2 regions of the Streptomyces sp. MGP-BFMKR1 genome follow, and region 2 is predicted to be linked to the other one. Evidence: predicted binding sites of a transcription regulator. Region 2 holds the regulator's gene; the other holds the start of a gene.
The links. Region 2 encodes HrcA, which represses chaperone genes, less so after heat shock. Its sites were predicted from a motif close to TTNGCACTCNGNNNNNCNGAGTGCNAA; they were not measured.
Positions count from the first base shown of each region.

Region 1 (7,599 bases), 1.2 Mb from region 2:
CTGATCGGCGACTCGCTGGGCGAGGGCTGGGGCTTCGTCAACGTCAACCTGCGCCCGTACTACGGCGAGGGCTCCAAGACGCTGGCGTACGAGATCTGCGAGCAGCTCGGCTGGGAGATCCCGGACCAGATCGTCATCCCGATCGCCTCCGGATCGCAGCTCACGAAGATCGACAAGGGGCTCAAGGAGCTGATCAAGCTCGGCCTGGTCGAGGACAAGCCGTACAAGATCTTCGGCGCGCAGGCCGAGGGGTGCTCGCCGGTCTCCCGGGCCTTCAAGAACGGGCACGACGTGGTGCGCCCGGTGAAGCCCAACACCATCGCCAAGTCGCTGGCCATCGGGAACCCGGCCGACGGCCCGTACGTGCTGGACATCGCCCGGCGCACCGGGGGAGCGGTCGAGGACGTGACCGACGAGCAGGTGGTGGACGCCATCAAGCTGCTCGCGCGCACCGAGGGCATCTTCGCGGAGACCGCGGGCGGCGTGACCGTCGGCGTCACCAGGAAGCTCATCGAGACCGGTCAGCTCGACCCGGCCCGCACCACCGTCGTCCTCAACACGGGCGACGGGCTCAAGACGCTGGACGCCGTCGCGCCCACCACCGGGCCCACCGCGACGATCAAGCCGAGCCTCGACGCGTTCCGCGCGGCGGGCCTGGCGGGCTGACGCCCGCGGCGCCGGCCACACGACCCGGCCGGCGCCCCGTCCGTCGCGATCAGCAAGCTTTCCGTTCTTTCACGAAGGTGGCCCCCTCATGAGCGTCAACGTTCGCATTCCGACCATCCTGCGCACCTACACCGGCGGCAAGGCCGAGGTGCCCGCCGAGGGCGCGACCCTCGGCGAGGTGCTGGCGGACCTGGAGAAGAACCACCAGGGCATCGCCGCCCGGGTGCTCGACGACCAGGGCAAGCTGCGCCGCTTCGTGAACGTGTACGTCAACGACGACGACGTGCGCTTCGCCCAGGGACTTGAGACGGCGACGCCGGACGGCGCGGGCATTTCCATCATTCCCGCCGTCGCCGGCGGCTGACCCGCGCATTCCGCATCGCGAGCTGCCCGAATTGCCCCGTCCACGAGAAAGCGGACGGGGCAATTCCGCGTTTGAAACCGCGATAAGGTTGAACTGATCTCCCTCCCTCTCTTACGGGCCCGCACGCGGAAGCGGCAGCGGCTCGTCAAAATGTGCGTGAAGTGTGGACATGATTTGCCGGGTTGCTCCCGCCATGTCCGGCCCGACTTGACCGGTAATCACCGGAGTTCACCTCGTATGGCCGATGACGCGCGCCCAGAATTCTCGTCCGATTGACCTGTTGCTCTGGGCATCTGGGCAGATACATTCAGCGGCGGTCGACGCGTTCCGGCGCACGCCCCAGGGGTCCCCTTTCCGCAAGGTTGGGGTTTCTCAGGGGTGAGGTCTGACCCGGGTCCGCGGAGTGCGGTCCTGCGCAAGGGCCAGCAATAGGGGAGTTAGGAATGGCTCAGGGCACCGTCAAGTGGTTCAACGCGGAGAAGGGGTACGGCTTCATCGCGGTCGACGGTGGTGCGGACGTGTTCGTCCACTACAGCGCGATCCAGATGGACGGGTACCGCACCCTTGAGGAAGGCCAGCGGGTCGAGTTCGAGATCTCGCAGGGCCAGAAGGGGCCGCAGGCGGACATGGTCCGCGTGGCCGGCTGAGCGCCGACCGACTGCAGCGCGAACAAGGGCCCGCACCCTCGGCAGGGGGGTGCGGGCCCTTCGCGCGCCCCGGCCCGCCCTGACCCCACGGCACGCCCCGCTGGCGGCCCGGGTCACGCGCGGTGGTACGCGACTGGCGCGCCCCTCGGAACCCGCTGGCGCGCGCGTCCACGACCGCTGGCGCACGGGCGGGCGGACCGGCTCGTGTCGGGGACGTGGCCGCCGCGTGTACGGCTCGCACACGGCGCACGCTCACCCTGTCCCACCCCGACCCGCCCCGGCCCACACCACCGCGCCGGGCGCCCCCGCCGACGGCTCGTACGGCCCCCGGCGCCCCGCGGGCCGCGCCCCGGCGGCCCGCCTTTTCTTCCCGGGCGTTGCGACTGCGTACGGCGAATGTGAGTCGGGGCTCCCGTGGTGGCGCACCTGCGAACGGCGTCCCCGACCACCGCCTCGCAGCGAGGCTCCTGCGGAGCGCGCCTTGCGCCCGCCGCGTCCCCGACCACCACCCCTCAACGACGCTCCTGCGGAGCGACACCCACTGATGGCGTCCCCGACCACCGCCCCTCATCGACGCTCCTGCGGAGCGACACCCACTGATGGCGTCCCCGACCACCACCCCTCAACGACGCTCCTGCGGGGCGCGCCTTGCGCCCACCGCGTCCCCGACCACCGCCCCTCATCGACGCTCCTGCGGAGCGACACCCACTGATGGCGTCCCCGACCACCACCCCTCATCGACGCTCCTGCGGAGCGCGCCTTGCACTCGGGGGTGCCGAGTGCTAATCATTGGCGTTAGCACTCTGATGTCGAGAGTGACAGCAGGACCGGGTCGGTGAGGCCCGCAGGTCGGGTGGGAAGGAACCACTCGGCAGGCAGGCCGTCCGTCGCGGGCGCCGCGCGCGGTCCGGAGTATCCACCCTCCCCCAGCCACTGGCCGGGGGGACCCCCAGTCCTGGGAGGACCACTTCACATGGCCAAGATCATCGCGTTCGACGAGGAGGCACGGCGCGGTCTCGAGCGCGGGATGAACCAGCTCGCCGACGCCGTCCGGGTCACCCTCGGCCCCAAGGGCCGCAACGTCGTCCTTGAGAAGAAGTGGGGCGCGCCCACGATCACCAACGATGGTGTGTCCATCGCCAAGGAGATCGAGCTCGAAGACCCGTACGAGAAGATCGGCGCCGAGCTGGTCAAGGAGGTCGCGAAGAAGACGGACGACGTCGCCGGTGACGGCACGACGACCGCGACCGTCCTGGCCCAGGCGCTCGTCAAGGAGGGCCTGCGGAACGTCGCCGCCGGCGCCAACCCGATGGCCCTCAAGCGCGGCATCGAGCGTGCCGTCGAGGCCGTCTCCGCGCAGCTCCTCGAGCAGGCCAAGGACGTGGAGACCAAGGAGCAGATCGCCTCCACCGCCTCCATCTCCGCCGCTGACACCCAGATCGGCGAGCTCATCGCCGAGGCGATGGACAAGGTCGGCAAGGAAGGCGTCATCACCGTCGAGGAGTCGCAGACCTTCGGTCTTGAGCTGGAGCTCACCGAGGGCATGCGCTTCGACAAGGGCTACATCTCCGCGTACTTCGCGACGGACATGGAGCGTATGGAGGCGTCCCTGGACGACCCGTACATCCTGATCGTCAACTCCAAGATCTCCGCGGTGAAGGACCTGCTCCCGCTCCTTGAGAAGGTCATGCAGTCGGGCAAGCCGCTGCTGATCATCGCCGAGGACGTCGAGGGCGAGGCCCTGTCCACCCTCGTGGTCAACAAGATCCGTGGCACCTTCAAGTCCGTCGCCGTCAAGGCCCCGGGCTTCGGTGACCGCCGCAAGGCCATGCTCGGCGACATCGCCATCCTCACCGGTGGCACGGTCATCTCCGAGGAGGTCGGCCTCAAGCTGGAGAACGCCGGTCTCGACCTGCTGGGCCGCGCCCGCAAGGTCGTCATCACCAAGGACGAGACCACCATCGTCGACGGTGCCGGCGACAGCGACCAGGTCCAGGGCCGGGTCAACCAGATCCGCGCCGAGATCGAGAACTCGGACTCGGACTACGACCGCGAGAAGCTCCAGGAGCGCCTGGCGAAGCTGGCCGGCGGCGTGGCCGTCATCAAGGCCGGTGCCGCCACCGAGGTCGAGCTGAAGGAGCGCAAGCACCGCATCGAGGACGCGGTGCGCAACGCCAAGGCCGCCGTCGAGGAGGGCATCGTCGCCGGTGGTGGCGTGGCCCTGCTGCAGGCTTCCTCGGTCTTCGAGAAGCTGGAGCTGGAGGGCGACGAGGCCACCGGTGCGCAGGCCGTGCGCCTGGCCCTGGAGGCCCCGCTCAAGCAGATCGCGGTCAACGCCGGCCTTGAGGGTGGCGTCGTCGTGGAGAAGGTGCGCAACCTGACCCCGGGTCACGGCCTGAACGCCGCGACCGGCGAGTACGTCGACCTGGTGGCCGAGGGCATCATCGACCCGGCCAAGGTGACGCGTTCCGCGCTGCAGAACGCCGCGTCGATCGCCGCGCTGTTCCTCACCACCGAGGCCGTCATCGCCGACAAGCCGGAGAAGGCCGCCCCCGCGGGCGCGCCGGGCGGCATGCCGGGCGGTGACATGGACTTCTGATCCGCCTCGCGGATCGGCTGTTCCTACGAACGAGGGCGGCACCCCCCGCGGGTGCCGCCCTCGGGCGCGTCCGGGCCCGGTTCATCGGGGCGGATTTCCCGGGGACCGGGCCCGGGCGGCGCGGGTCGGGCCCGGCTGGGCCCGCGCGGGCCGTCGGCCTCCGGCCGCGCGGGAGGCTCAGGCCGCGCGGACCGTGCGGGCTGCCCGTGCCGTGTGGGCCGTCGGGCCGTGTGGGCTGCCGTGCGTGCGGGCTGTCCCGATCCGCCGGGCTCAGGTCGCGCGGGCGGCGTCGATCGCCGCTCTGAGGTGGCCGTTCGCCTCCGCGAGCAGCCGCTCGGCCGTCGCGGCGTCCGCGTCCGCGAGGAGGGTGAGGATGGCGTTCTTCACCTCGCCGCCGGTGGCCGCGAGAGCCGCCTCGATCGCGTCGTCCGGCGCGCCGGTGGCCAGCGCCACGATGCGGCGCGAGCGGGCGCGCAGCTTCTCGTTCGACGCCCGCACGTCCACCATCAGGTTCCCGTACGTCTTGCCCAGGCGGATCATGGTCAGCGTCGAGACCATGTTGAGCACCAGCTTCTGGGCCGTGCCCGCCTTGAGCCGGGTGGAGCCGGTGAGCATTTCGGGGCCGACCACGACCTCGATGCCGTGCTCGGCGGCAGCCGCGAGGGCCGAGCCCGCGTTACAGGCCAGCCCCACCGTCAGGGCGCCGCGCTCGCGCGCGTAGGTCACGGCCCCGACGGCGTACGGCGTGCGCCCCGACGCGGAGACGCCCACCACGCTGTCGCGGTCGGTCAGCTTCAGCGCGGCCAGGTCGGCGGCGGCCAGCTCGGCGCTGTCCTCGGCGCCCTCGATCGAGGTCACCAGCGCGTCCGGGCCGCCCGCGATGAGGCCGATGACCTGGTCGGGGGCCGCGTTGAAGGTGGGCGGGCACTCGCTGGCGTCGAGCACCCCGAGCCGGCCCGCGGTGCCCGCGCCCGCGTAGATCAGCCGGCCGCCGTCGGCCATCCGCGCGGCGATCGCGTCGATCGCGGCGGCCACCTCGGGAAGCCGCTCGGCGACGGCGGTGGGGACGGCGGCGTCCTCCGCGTTCATCAGGCGGGCGATGGCGAGCGTGTTGAGCCGGTCGACGTCGGCCAGCTCGGGGCGGAACGCCTCGGTCGTGAGGGTGTCGAGCTCGGCACGGAGCCGGTCGGGCGCTTGGCCCTGGGTGCTGGGGTTCATGCGACGGGGGCTCTTTCTCGGTACGGATGAGGGAGGTTCGCAGGAGAGAGCTGGTGCGGATGGCGCGGCCGGTACGGCTGGTGCGCGTACGGGTTCGGGGGCGCGGGCGCGGGCGCGGGCGCGGGTGCGGGTGCGGGCGACGCCGCGCGGGCGGGGTCTCGCGGTCGGCGTACGGGAGCGGCGGGTGGGGCTCAGTGGCCCGGGCGCGGGTCGTGGCGGTGCGCCAGCGCCTGGTAGGAGGCCGACAGGGCCGGGGCCGCGGTGGCGTACGTGCGCTGCGCGACGCCGACGAACAGGCAGTCCACGACGAGGAGTTGGCTCGTACGGCTGGACATCGCGGCCGGTCGCAGCTCGCTCTCGCGGGCGGTGGAGGTGGTCAGCACCAGGTCCGCGTACTGGGCGACCTCGGCCTCCGGGTGCCCGGTGATCGCCACCGTCGTCGCGCCCTGGTCGAAGGCCGTGCGCAACGGCTCGATGACGTCGATGGTGCGACCCGAGTGCGTGATCGCGATGGCCACGTCACCCGGCCGGAGCTGCACGGCGTTGGTGACCGCCAGGTGCGGGTCGGTGTGGGCGTGCGCGATCAGCCCGATCCGCAGCAGCTTCTGCACCAGGTCCTGGCCGACCAGTCCGGAGGCGGCGATGCCGTACGCGTCCACGCGGCGGGCGGCCACCAGCGCCGCCACGGCCGCGTCGAGCTGGACCGGGTCGAGGGCGGCGGCGGTGTCCGCCAGGCACTGCTGCTCCTCCTGGGCCAGCTTGGCGACCACGTCGGATATCGGGTCGTCCACCGCGATGTCGGCGGTGACGGCCGGCGCGCGGCCGGCGGCCTGTTGGGCGGCGAGCGCGGCGAGGGCGAGCCGCAGGTCCCGGTAGCCCGGGTAGCCCAGGACGCGGGCGGTGCGCACGACGGTGGCCTCGCTGGTGCCGGTGCGCGCGGCGAGGCCGGTGACGGTGAGCGCGGCGCAGCCGGCCGGGTCGGCGGCGACCGTCTCGGCGACCCGCTGCATGGAACGGGTCATGGTCGGGGCCAGGGCGCGGACCTTGGCCGTCAGGGCCGCCGGGGCCGGTGCCGGAGCCGCGGCCGGGGCCAGCGGCCCGGACGGCGCGGCGGCACCGCGCGGGCCACCGCCGCCGGTGAAAGTTTCTTTCAGTCTGCTGCTCACTCTTTGAAAGGTATTTTCAGTCGTGGCGGGCGTCAACCCTTGGTGCCCCTGACAATGGAGGCATGGAGCTCGAACAGACACTGCACATGGCGCGGGCGCTGGTGCTCGCCGATCTGTCGGCGGGGGACGTGGCACGGGCGGACGTGGTCTCGCTCGTGGAGGACGCGGTGGCGCACCGCCGGTGGTGGGTCGAGCAGTGGCCCGAGGGCTCGGAGTTCGTGGCCGGCCTGGTGGCCCAGGACGTCCAGGACGCCCTGCTTGAGCGGTACGGGCGGTGGCCGCTGTGCCCGGTGTGCGTGGGCGGGGGCGACCCGCACGCCCTTGAGGTGGAGCCCGAGTTGGGCGCCGACCCGCACTGGGTGTGCGCCAAGACCACGGTCGCGGTCGCCCGGGTGGGCGCGCTGGGCTCCGTGGTGTCGGGCGGCGGGGGCCGCGGCCCGAGACGCGACCGCGAGGCCGAGGACGAGCACTGATGGCCGTGTACATCGACCCGCCCGTGTGGCCCGGGCACGGCCGCATGTGGTCGCACCTGATCAGCGACGTCTCGTACGCGGAGCTGCACGAGTTCGCCGAGCGCATCGGCGTCCCACGGCGCGGCTTCGACCGCGACCACTACGACCTGCCGTCGGCCAGCTACGCGGCGGCGGTGGAGGCCGGCGCGATCGAGGTGAGCAGCAAGGAGTTGGTGCGCCGGCTCACCGGGGCCGGGCTGCGCCGGCCGAAGCAGGGCACCGACGGCGCGGCCCCGCTGCGCGACGACAGCCTGGGCGACCCGGGCTCGGCGGGCGGCGCCGCCCCGTAGTCGTGGTCCCGTGGCCCACAGGGTCCGCAACCCGGTGTCCCGTGGTCACGCGGTTGCGCGGCCCGCGCGACCTGCGTAAACGTCGCCGGGCCGCCGGGGCGGGCGGGCCCGGGGTTCAGGGCCGCCCGCCCGCTGGC
Region 1 is NZ_CM173408.1:5,109,371-5,116,969, forward strand. It holds gene thrC (threonine synthase) at 1-666, shown strand, start outside; gene AC3CHW_RS20150 (ubiquitin-like small modifier protein 1) at 755-1,030, shown strand; gene AC3CHW_RS20155 (cold-shock protein) at 1,474-1,677, shown strand; gene groL (chaperonin GroEL) at 2,651-4,276, shown strand; gene murQ (N-acetylmuramic acid 6-phosphate etherase) at 4,547-5,494, opposite strand; gene AC3CHW_RS20170 (MurR/RpiR family transcriptional regulator) at 5,686-6,660, opposite strand; gene AC3CHW_RS20175 (hypothetical protein) at 6,723-7,133, shown strand; gene AC3CHW_RS20180 (DUF4031 domain-containing protein) at 7,133-7,462, shown strand.
Region 1: a site for HrcA is predicted at 2,437-2,463, ahead of groL (chaperonin GroEL). Genes of this name have one in related genera too.

Region 2 (7,599 bases):
GGACCAGCAAGACGGTGTGGTTCCGGCTGCCGATGGGACCCGCGTCCGCCGAGGGCCCGGCGCCCAGTTCGGAGAGCGCGTGCGCCGAAGGGGGCGCTGCGCCGGCGCGCGAGGCGGGCTGCGGCGACCGGGGCCCCGGCGACCGGACCCCCGGCGCCGACCTGCGGACCGCGGACGTGTTGGCCCCCGCGCTGCGCGAGGCCGCGCAGGACCGTGGCGCGCCGGGACTGCTCAGCCACGGCGGCCTGTCCTTCCTGGCCGAGGCGTCCGACCTGCTGGCCGGCCAGTTCGACGCGGACAAGGTGGCCCTGCTGGCGGGGCAGCTCCTGGTGCCGAGGCTGGCCGACTGGTGCGCGGTGTGGCTGGAGACCGGGGACGCCGGGCCGGCCGCCCCCTGGGTCTGGCACGCCAGCGAGAACCAGATGGCCGAGCTGCGACGCCAGGTGGGGGAGCGCCCGCCGCCTCTGCCGGCCACCGCCAGGGGCCGCGCGGTGCCCTGGCCGTGGCCCGGCGACGGTGCCGCGGCGGGGCCCGGCGGCGCGGCCCTCGCGTGCGCGCTGGTCACCGGCGGCCGGACGGTGGGCACGCTGCTGATCGGCCGCGGCGGACTAAGCCAGCTCCCGGACGAGGTGGCGCGACTCTTCGAGGACCTCGCGCGCCGGGTCGCGCTCGCGGTCGTGGCGGCGCGCCAGTACACCCGACAGGCGCAGATCAGCGAGGTGCTCCAGCGCGGGCTGCTGCCCAGCGGGCTCGCCGCGATCCCCGGCATGGACACCGCGGTGGTCTACGAGCCGGCCGGGGGCACCTGCGCTGGCGGCGACTTCTACGACGTCTTCCCGGCTGGCGACGGACGCTGGTGCTTCGCGCTCGGAGACGTGTGCGGCAACGGCCCGGAGGCGGCCGTCGTCACCGGCCTGGCCCGCCCGGTGCTGCGCCTGCTCGCCCGCGAGGGCTACGGCGTGACCGAGGTCCTGGACCGGCTCAACCGCACCCTGGGCGAGAAGGCCGTCGAGGCGGCGGCCTCCGCCATCGCGGCCGAGGGGCCGGGGGAGTCCCGGTTCCTGTCCCTTCTCTACGGCGAACTGGTGCCGTACGACGGGCTCGACGAGTCGGCGCCGTACGACGGGCTCGACCAGCCTGTGCCGCACGGCGAGCCGGTGCCGGGCGAGGGCCCGATGCCGTACGGGGAGACCCGGGGCGAGGGCCTGAGAGGTCAGGCGGGGGAGGGCGTGCGCGGCGTGCGGTGCACGCTGGCCAGCGCCGGGCATCCGCTGCCGCTGCTGCTGCGGGCCGACGGCGGCGTGGTGGCGCGCGCGGCGCCGCAGCTCCTGCTGGGGGTGCTGGACGGCGTGCGGTACGAGAGCGAGACCTTCGACCTGCTGCCGGGCGAGACGCTGCTGTGCGTCACGGACGGTGTGACCGAGCGCAGGTCGGACCGGGCGCAGTTCGATGACGACGACGGCCTGGCGCGTGCGCTGGCGACGTGCGCCGGGCTCACCGCGCAGGAGGTGGCCCAGCGCGTCCGCACGGCCGTGCACGCGTTCGGGGCGGCGCCGCCGAGCGACGACCTGGCGATGCTGGTGCTCAGGGCGGCGCCCTGAGCCCGGCCGCCCACGGCCCGAGCCGAGACCGTCCGCCGGCGCGCGCCCCGGCCCGCCGTCGCGTGGCGCCCCGCCGCGCGGGCCGCCACCGCGACGGCGGGCCGGGTCACCCGGGCGATGCCGGAGAATGGGCACATGCCTTCTGCACTGCCCGACGGTGAGCCCATGCCCGACGACGGGGCGCTGCCGCAGCACGCCCTGGAAGGGGCCGGGGCGCGACCGCTCGGGTTCTACCTGCACGTTCCGTACTGCGCGACCCGCTGCGGATACTGCGACTTCAACACCTACACCGCCAGCGAGCTGCGCGGCTCCGGCGGCGCGCTCGCCTCCCGGGACAACTACGCCGCGATGGTCGCCGACGAGGTGCGGCTGGCGCGCAAGGTGCTCGGGGACGACCCGCGCCCCGTCGAGACCGTCTTCGTCGGCGGCGGCACGCCGACCCTGCTGGACGCGGCGGACCTGGTGCGGATGCTGGCGGCGATCCGCGACGAGTTCGGCCTGGCCCCCGGGGCGGAGGTCACCACGGAGGCCAACCCGGAGTCCGTGGACGAGCGCTACCTGGCCACGCTGCGCGAAGGCGGCTTCAACCGCGTCTCGCTCGGCATGCAGAGCGCGCGGCAGCACGTGTTGAAGGTGCTCGACCGCACCCACACCCCGGGCCGTCCCGAACGCTGCGTGGAGCTGGCCCGCGCGGCGGGGTTCGAGCACGTCAACCTCGACCTGATCTACGGGACGCCGGGGGAGAGCGACGACGACTGGCGGGCCTCCCTCGACGCCGCGCTCGGCGCCGGCCCCGACCACGTCTCGGCGTACGCGCTGATCGTGGAGGAGGGCACCCAGCTCGCGCGCCGCATTCGACGCGGCGAGGTGCCGATGACCGACGACGACGTGCACGCCGACCGGTACCTGATCACCGAGGAGACGCTCACGGCCGCGGGGTTCGCCTGGTACGAGGTGTCGAACTGGGCCACCGCCGAGGCCGGCCGCTGCCGGCACAACGAGCTGTACTGGCGCGGCGCCGACTGGTGGGGCGCGGGCCCCGGGGCGCACAGCCACGTGGGCGGCGTGCGCTGGTGGAACGTGAAGCACCCGGGGGCGTACGCGCAGGCGCTCACCGAGGGGCGCTCGCCCGGCGCGGGGCGCGAGGTGCTGAGCGCCGAGGACCGCCGCGTGGAGCGCATCCTGCTGGAACTGCGGCTCGCGGACGGCTGCCCGCTGGACATCCTCGCCCCCGCCGGCGCACGCGCCGCGGCGCGCGCCCTGTCCGACGGCCTGCTACAGCCGGGCCCGTACGAGCGGGGCCGCGCCGTGCTGACCCTGCGTGGCCGACTGCTGGCCGACGCGGTGGTCCGGGACCTCGTCGACTGACGGACAAAGCGGCGGACTGACTGGCGGACGGAGCGGCCGGCGGGCTGGCCGCTCGAACGGGTGAACGCGTGTGGACGCCCGCCGCTCCGATCCCGGCCGTCCCTACGCTGTCCCCACACGTCGCGGCGTACAGAGGGAGGTCCACGGAGATGAGCGGTGCGAAGGCCCGTCTGGTGACCGACATCAGGGAGATCTTCGCGACGCTGGAGGCCCCCGGCGAACTCAGGGCGGAGCTGCTCCGAGGGGAGATCGTCATGACGGGCGGGCCCGACCGGGCCCACAACATGATCGTCACGCGCGTACGGGACCAGATCCCGCAGAACCGCTGGTATCCGGTGGCGACGCAGGACATCGCCATCCCCGGCGAGGTCAGCGAGCCGCAGCCGGATCTCGTCGTCATCGAGCACGGCGCCTTCGACGGTCGCTCCCGGCTCGTGCCCGCCCCGGCGACCACCCTCCTCCTGGAGGTCGTCTCGAAGACCAGCAAGCACCGGGACCACGTCACCAAGCGCTCGATCTACGCCGCCGGGCAGGTCCCCGCGTACCTGATCGTCGACCCGTACGCGGCGACCTGCGTGCTGCTGACCGAGCCGCGCGGCTCGGGCGAGGCGGCCGACTACCGGACGGAGCGGACCAGCGAGTTCGGCGAGCCGGTGCCGATCGGCGCGCTCGGCATCGAGCTGGACACCTCGGAGTTCGGCACCCTGCCGGCGGGTTCGTAGCCCGTCACACCCGGGCCGTGGCGCCGCCCCGTCACGCCGGGGCCGTGACGAAGTCGATCAACTCCTCGACGCGGCCGAGCAGTTCCGGCGCCAGGTCCTTGTACGAGTGGACCGAGCCCAGGATCTTCTGCCAGGCCGCGCCCGTGTTCTCCGGCCAGCCCAGGGCGCGGCACACGCCCGTCTTCCAGTCCTGGCCGCGCGGGATCACCGGCCAGGCCGGAATGCCCAGCGACGCGGGCTTCACGGCCTGCCAGATGTCGATGTACGGGTGTCCGACGACGAGTACGTCGCTGCCGCCCGCGCTGACCTCCGCCGCGATGCGGGACTCCTTGGAGCCGGGCACCAGGTGGTCGACCAGGACGCCGAGCCGGGCGTCCGGGGCCGGGGCGAACTCGCGGACGATGGCGGGCAGGTCGTCGACGCCCTCCAGGTACTCCACGACCACGCCTTCGATGCGCAGGTCATCGCCCCACACCCGCTCGACCAGTTCGGCGTCGTGGCGGCCCTCCACGTAGATGCGCCCGGCGCGGGCGACCCGGGCGCGCGCCCCGGGGACGGCGAGCGAGCCGGACGCGGTGCGCGGCTTCCCGCCGCCCCCGGCCGCCGTCTGTCCGCCCGCGCCGGGCCGTGGCCGAACGAGGGTGACCGGGCGGCCCTCCAGCAGGAAGCCGGCCGGGCTCAGCGGGAACACCCGGTGCTTGCCGAACCGGTCCTCCAGGGTGACGGTCGGGCCCTCGGCGGTCTTCTCGCAGCGGATGACGGCGCCGCAGAAGCCGGTGGCCACCTCCTCCACCACGAGATCCACCTCGGCCGCCACCTCGGGCACGGACGTGGGCTTCTTCCAGGGCGGGGTCAGGTCGGGCCCGTACTGTCTGCTGCGCATGCGGCAGACGATAGCTTCCGCCCCGGCGCCCGCCCCGCGCACCCACCGCACCCCGCGCACCCCGCGTGCGCGCTGCCGCGAGCCGCCACCGCGTGCGCCGTAGCGCGTACGCCCACCCCGCCCGGGCCCACTTGCCGCCCGGCCCGCTTGCTGCCTGGTCCGCCGGCGGGCGCGCCGGCGCGTGCCCCGCGCGTGGTTCGGCCGGCGGGCGCCGGTCAGGGCGCCGTCGCGTAGCGGCGGGCCAACTCCGCGCGTTGCGCGCGGACGTACGCCGCGTCCACCACCGCCCCGTGCCCCGGCACGTACACCGCGTCCTCGCCGCCGAGGGCCAGCAGCCGGTCCAGGGCCGCCGGCCACCGGGCCGGGACCGCGTCCGGGCCCGCCTGCGGCTCGCCGGACTCCTCGACCAGGTCGCCGCAGAAGACGACCTCGGGCCGGCCCGGCACCAGGACGGTCAGGTCGTGCCCGGTGTGGCCGGGGCCGACGTTGGCCAGCAACACCTGGCGTCCGGCGCCGAGCCCGATGGTCACCTCGCCGCTCACCGAGTGGCGCGGGCAGACCAGCAGGTCGACGGCCTCGGCGACCGCCTCGGGGTCGGCGCCGTGGCGCACCGCGTCCGCGCGCAGCGCCTCGCGTCCCCGCTCCAGCACGTCCGCGAGCCCCGCCGCCCCGTAGACCTGCACGCCGGCGAAGGCGGCCGTGCCGAGCACGTGGTCGAAGTGCGGGTGGGTGAGGGCGACGTGGGTGACCGGGCGGCCGAACAGGGCGCGCACCTCGCGGCGGATCTCGGCGCCCTCACGCAGCGTCGCCCCGGTGTCCACCACGAGGACGCCCTCCGGGCCGGCCACGGCCCCGACCGTGGCGTCCCAGCCGGGCAGCCGGCGCCGGGCGACGTCCGGCGCCAGCATCTCCCAGCGCTCGCGCACGCGCTCTTCCGTCACGCTGTCCATGGGGAGACGCTAGCCCCCGGCGGGGCGGCGCGCCCGGCCGGTGCGGCGGCGGTTTCCAGCCCCCGCCCACCAGCGGCCGGGGCCACTCTTGCCCGGATCGCGGTGACCGGCCGTACACTGGCTCAGGGGATTTGGCACTCGGGCGCGATGAGTGCCAGGAAAAGTCCCCTGATAGACGGTTTGACTGGAGGTGTGCGCGGTGCTGAGCGAACGCAGACTTGAGGTTCTTCGCGCCATCGTCCAGGACTACGTCGGCACGGAGGAGCCGGTGGGCTCCAAGGCGTTGACCGAGCGGCACCAGCTCGGCGTCTCGCCGGCCACGGTGCGTAACGACATGGCCGCGCTCGAGGACGAGGGCTTCATCGCCCAGCCGCACACCAGCGCCGGCCGCATCCCCACCGACAAGGGCTACCGCCTGTTCGTGGACCGGCTGGCCGGTGTGAAACCGCTCTCGCCGCCCGAGCGCCGGGCCATCCAGAACTTCCTGGACGGCGCGGTGGACCTCGACGACGTGGTGGGGCGCACGGTGCGGCTCTTGGCGCAGCTCACCCGCCAGGTCGCGGTGGTGCAGTACCCGTCCCTGACCCGCTCCACGGTGCGCCACGTCGAGTTGCTCGCGCTCGCGCCCGCGCGCGTGATGCTCGTCCTGATCACCGACACGGGCCGGGTCGAGCAGCGGATGGTGGACTGCCCGGCGCCCGTGGGCGAGACGGCCCTGGCGGACCTGCGGGCGCGGCTGAACAGCCGGGTGGTGGGGCGCAGGTTCGCCGACGTGCCGCAACTCGTGCAGGACCTGCCGGAATCGTTCGAGCAGGAGGACCGGGGTACGGTCTCCACGGTCCTGGCGACGCTGCTTGAGACGCTGGTCGAGGAGACCGAAGAGCGGTTGATGATCGGCGGCACGGCCAACCTCACCCGGTTCGGCCATGACTTCCCGCTCACCATCCGGCCGGTGCTTGAGGCCCTGGAGGAGCAGGTCGTCCTCCTGAAGCTGCTCGGCGAGGCCAAGGATTCGGGCATGACCGTGCGAATCGGTCATGAGAACGCTCACGAGGGCCTGAACTCCACATCCGTGGTCGCTGTCGGCTACGGTTCGGGCGACGAGGCAGTCGCAAAACTCGGCGTGGTCGGACCGACCCGCATGGACTACCCCGGAACGATGGGAGCGGTACGCGCAGTGGCACGATACGTCGGACAGATCCTGGCGGAGTCGTAAGTGGCGACGGACTACTACGCCGTCCTGGGCGTGCGGCGCGATGCCTCTCAGGACGAGATCAAGAAGGCGTTCCGCAGGCTCGCGCGTGAGCTTCACCCGGACGTCAACCCCGACCCGAAGACGCAAGAGCGCTTCAAGGAGATCAACGCCGCCTACGAGGTGTTGTCGGACCCGCAGAAGAAGCAGGTCTACGACCTCGGCGGCGACCCGTTGTCCAACGCGTCGGGCGGCGGCCAGGGCGGCTTCGGCGCCGGCTTCGGCAACTTCTCCGACATCATGGACGCCTTCTTCGGCACCGCGTCCCAGCGCGGCCCGCGCTCGCGGACCCGGCGCGGCCAGGACGCCATGATCCGGCTCGACATCGAGCTGGACGAGGCGGCGTTCGGGACCACCAAGGAGATCCAGGTCGACACGGCGATCGTGTGCACGACCTGTAGCGGCGAGGGGGCCGCGCCCGGCACCTCGGCGCAGACCTGTGACATGTGTCGCGGTCGCGGCGAGGTCTCCCAGGTCACCCGCTCCTTCCTCGGACAGGTCATGACCTCGCGGCCGTGCCCGCAGTGCCAGGGCTTCGGCACCGTGGTGCCCACGCCGTGCCCCGAGTGCGCGGGCGACGGACGGGTGCGCTCGCGCCGCACGCTGACGGTCAAGATCCCCGCAGGCGTGGACAACGGCACCCGCATCCAGCTCGCGGGCGAGGGCGAGGTCGGCCCGGGCGGCGGCCCCGCCGGCGACCTGTACGTGGAGATCCACGAGGCCGCGCACCCCGTCTTCCAGCGCCGCGGTGACGACCTGCACTGCACGGTCACCATCCCGATGACCGCGGCGGCGCTCGGCACCAAGGTGCCGCTGGAGACGC
Region 2 is NZ_CM173408.1:6,263,640-6,271,238, forward strand. It holds gene AC3CHW_RS24945 (SpoIIE family protein phosphatase) at 1-1,601, shown strand, start outside; gene hemW (radical SAM family heme chaperone HemW) at 1,737-2,969, shown strand; gene AC3CHW_RS24955 (Uma2 family endonuclease) at 3,119-3,691, shown strand; gene AC3CHW_RS24960 (DUF3097 domain-containing protein) at 3,723-4,574, opposite strand; gene AC3CHW_RS24965 (MBL fold metallo-hydrolase) at 4,790-5,524, opposite strand; gene hrcA (heat-inducible transcriptional repressor HrcA) at 5,724-6,740, shown strand; gene dnaJ (molecular chaperone DnaJ) at 6,741-7,599, shown strand, end outside.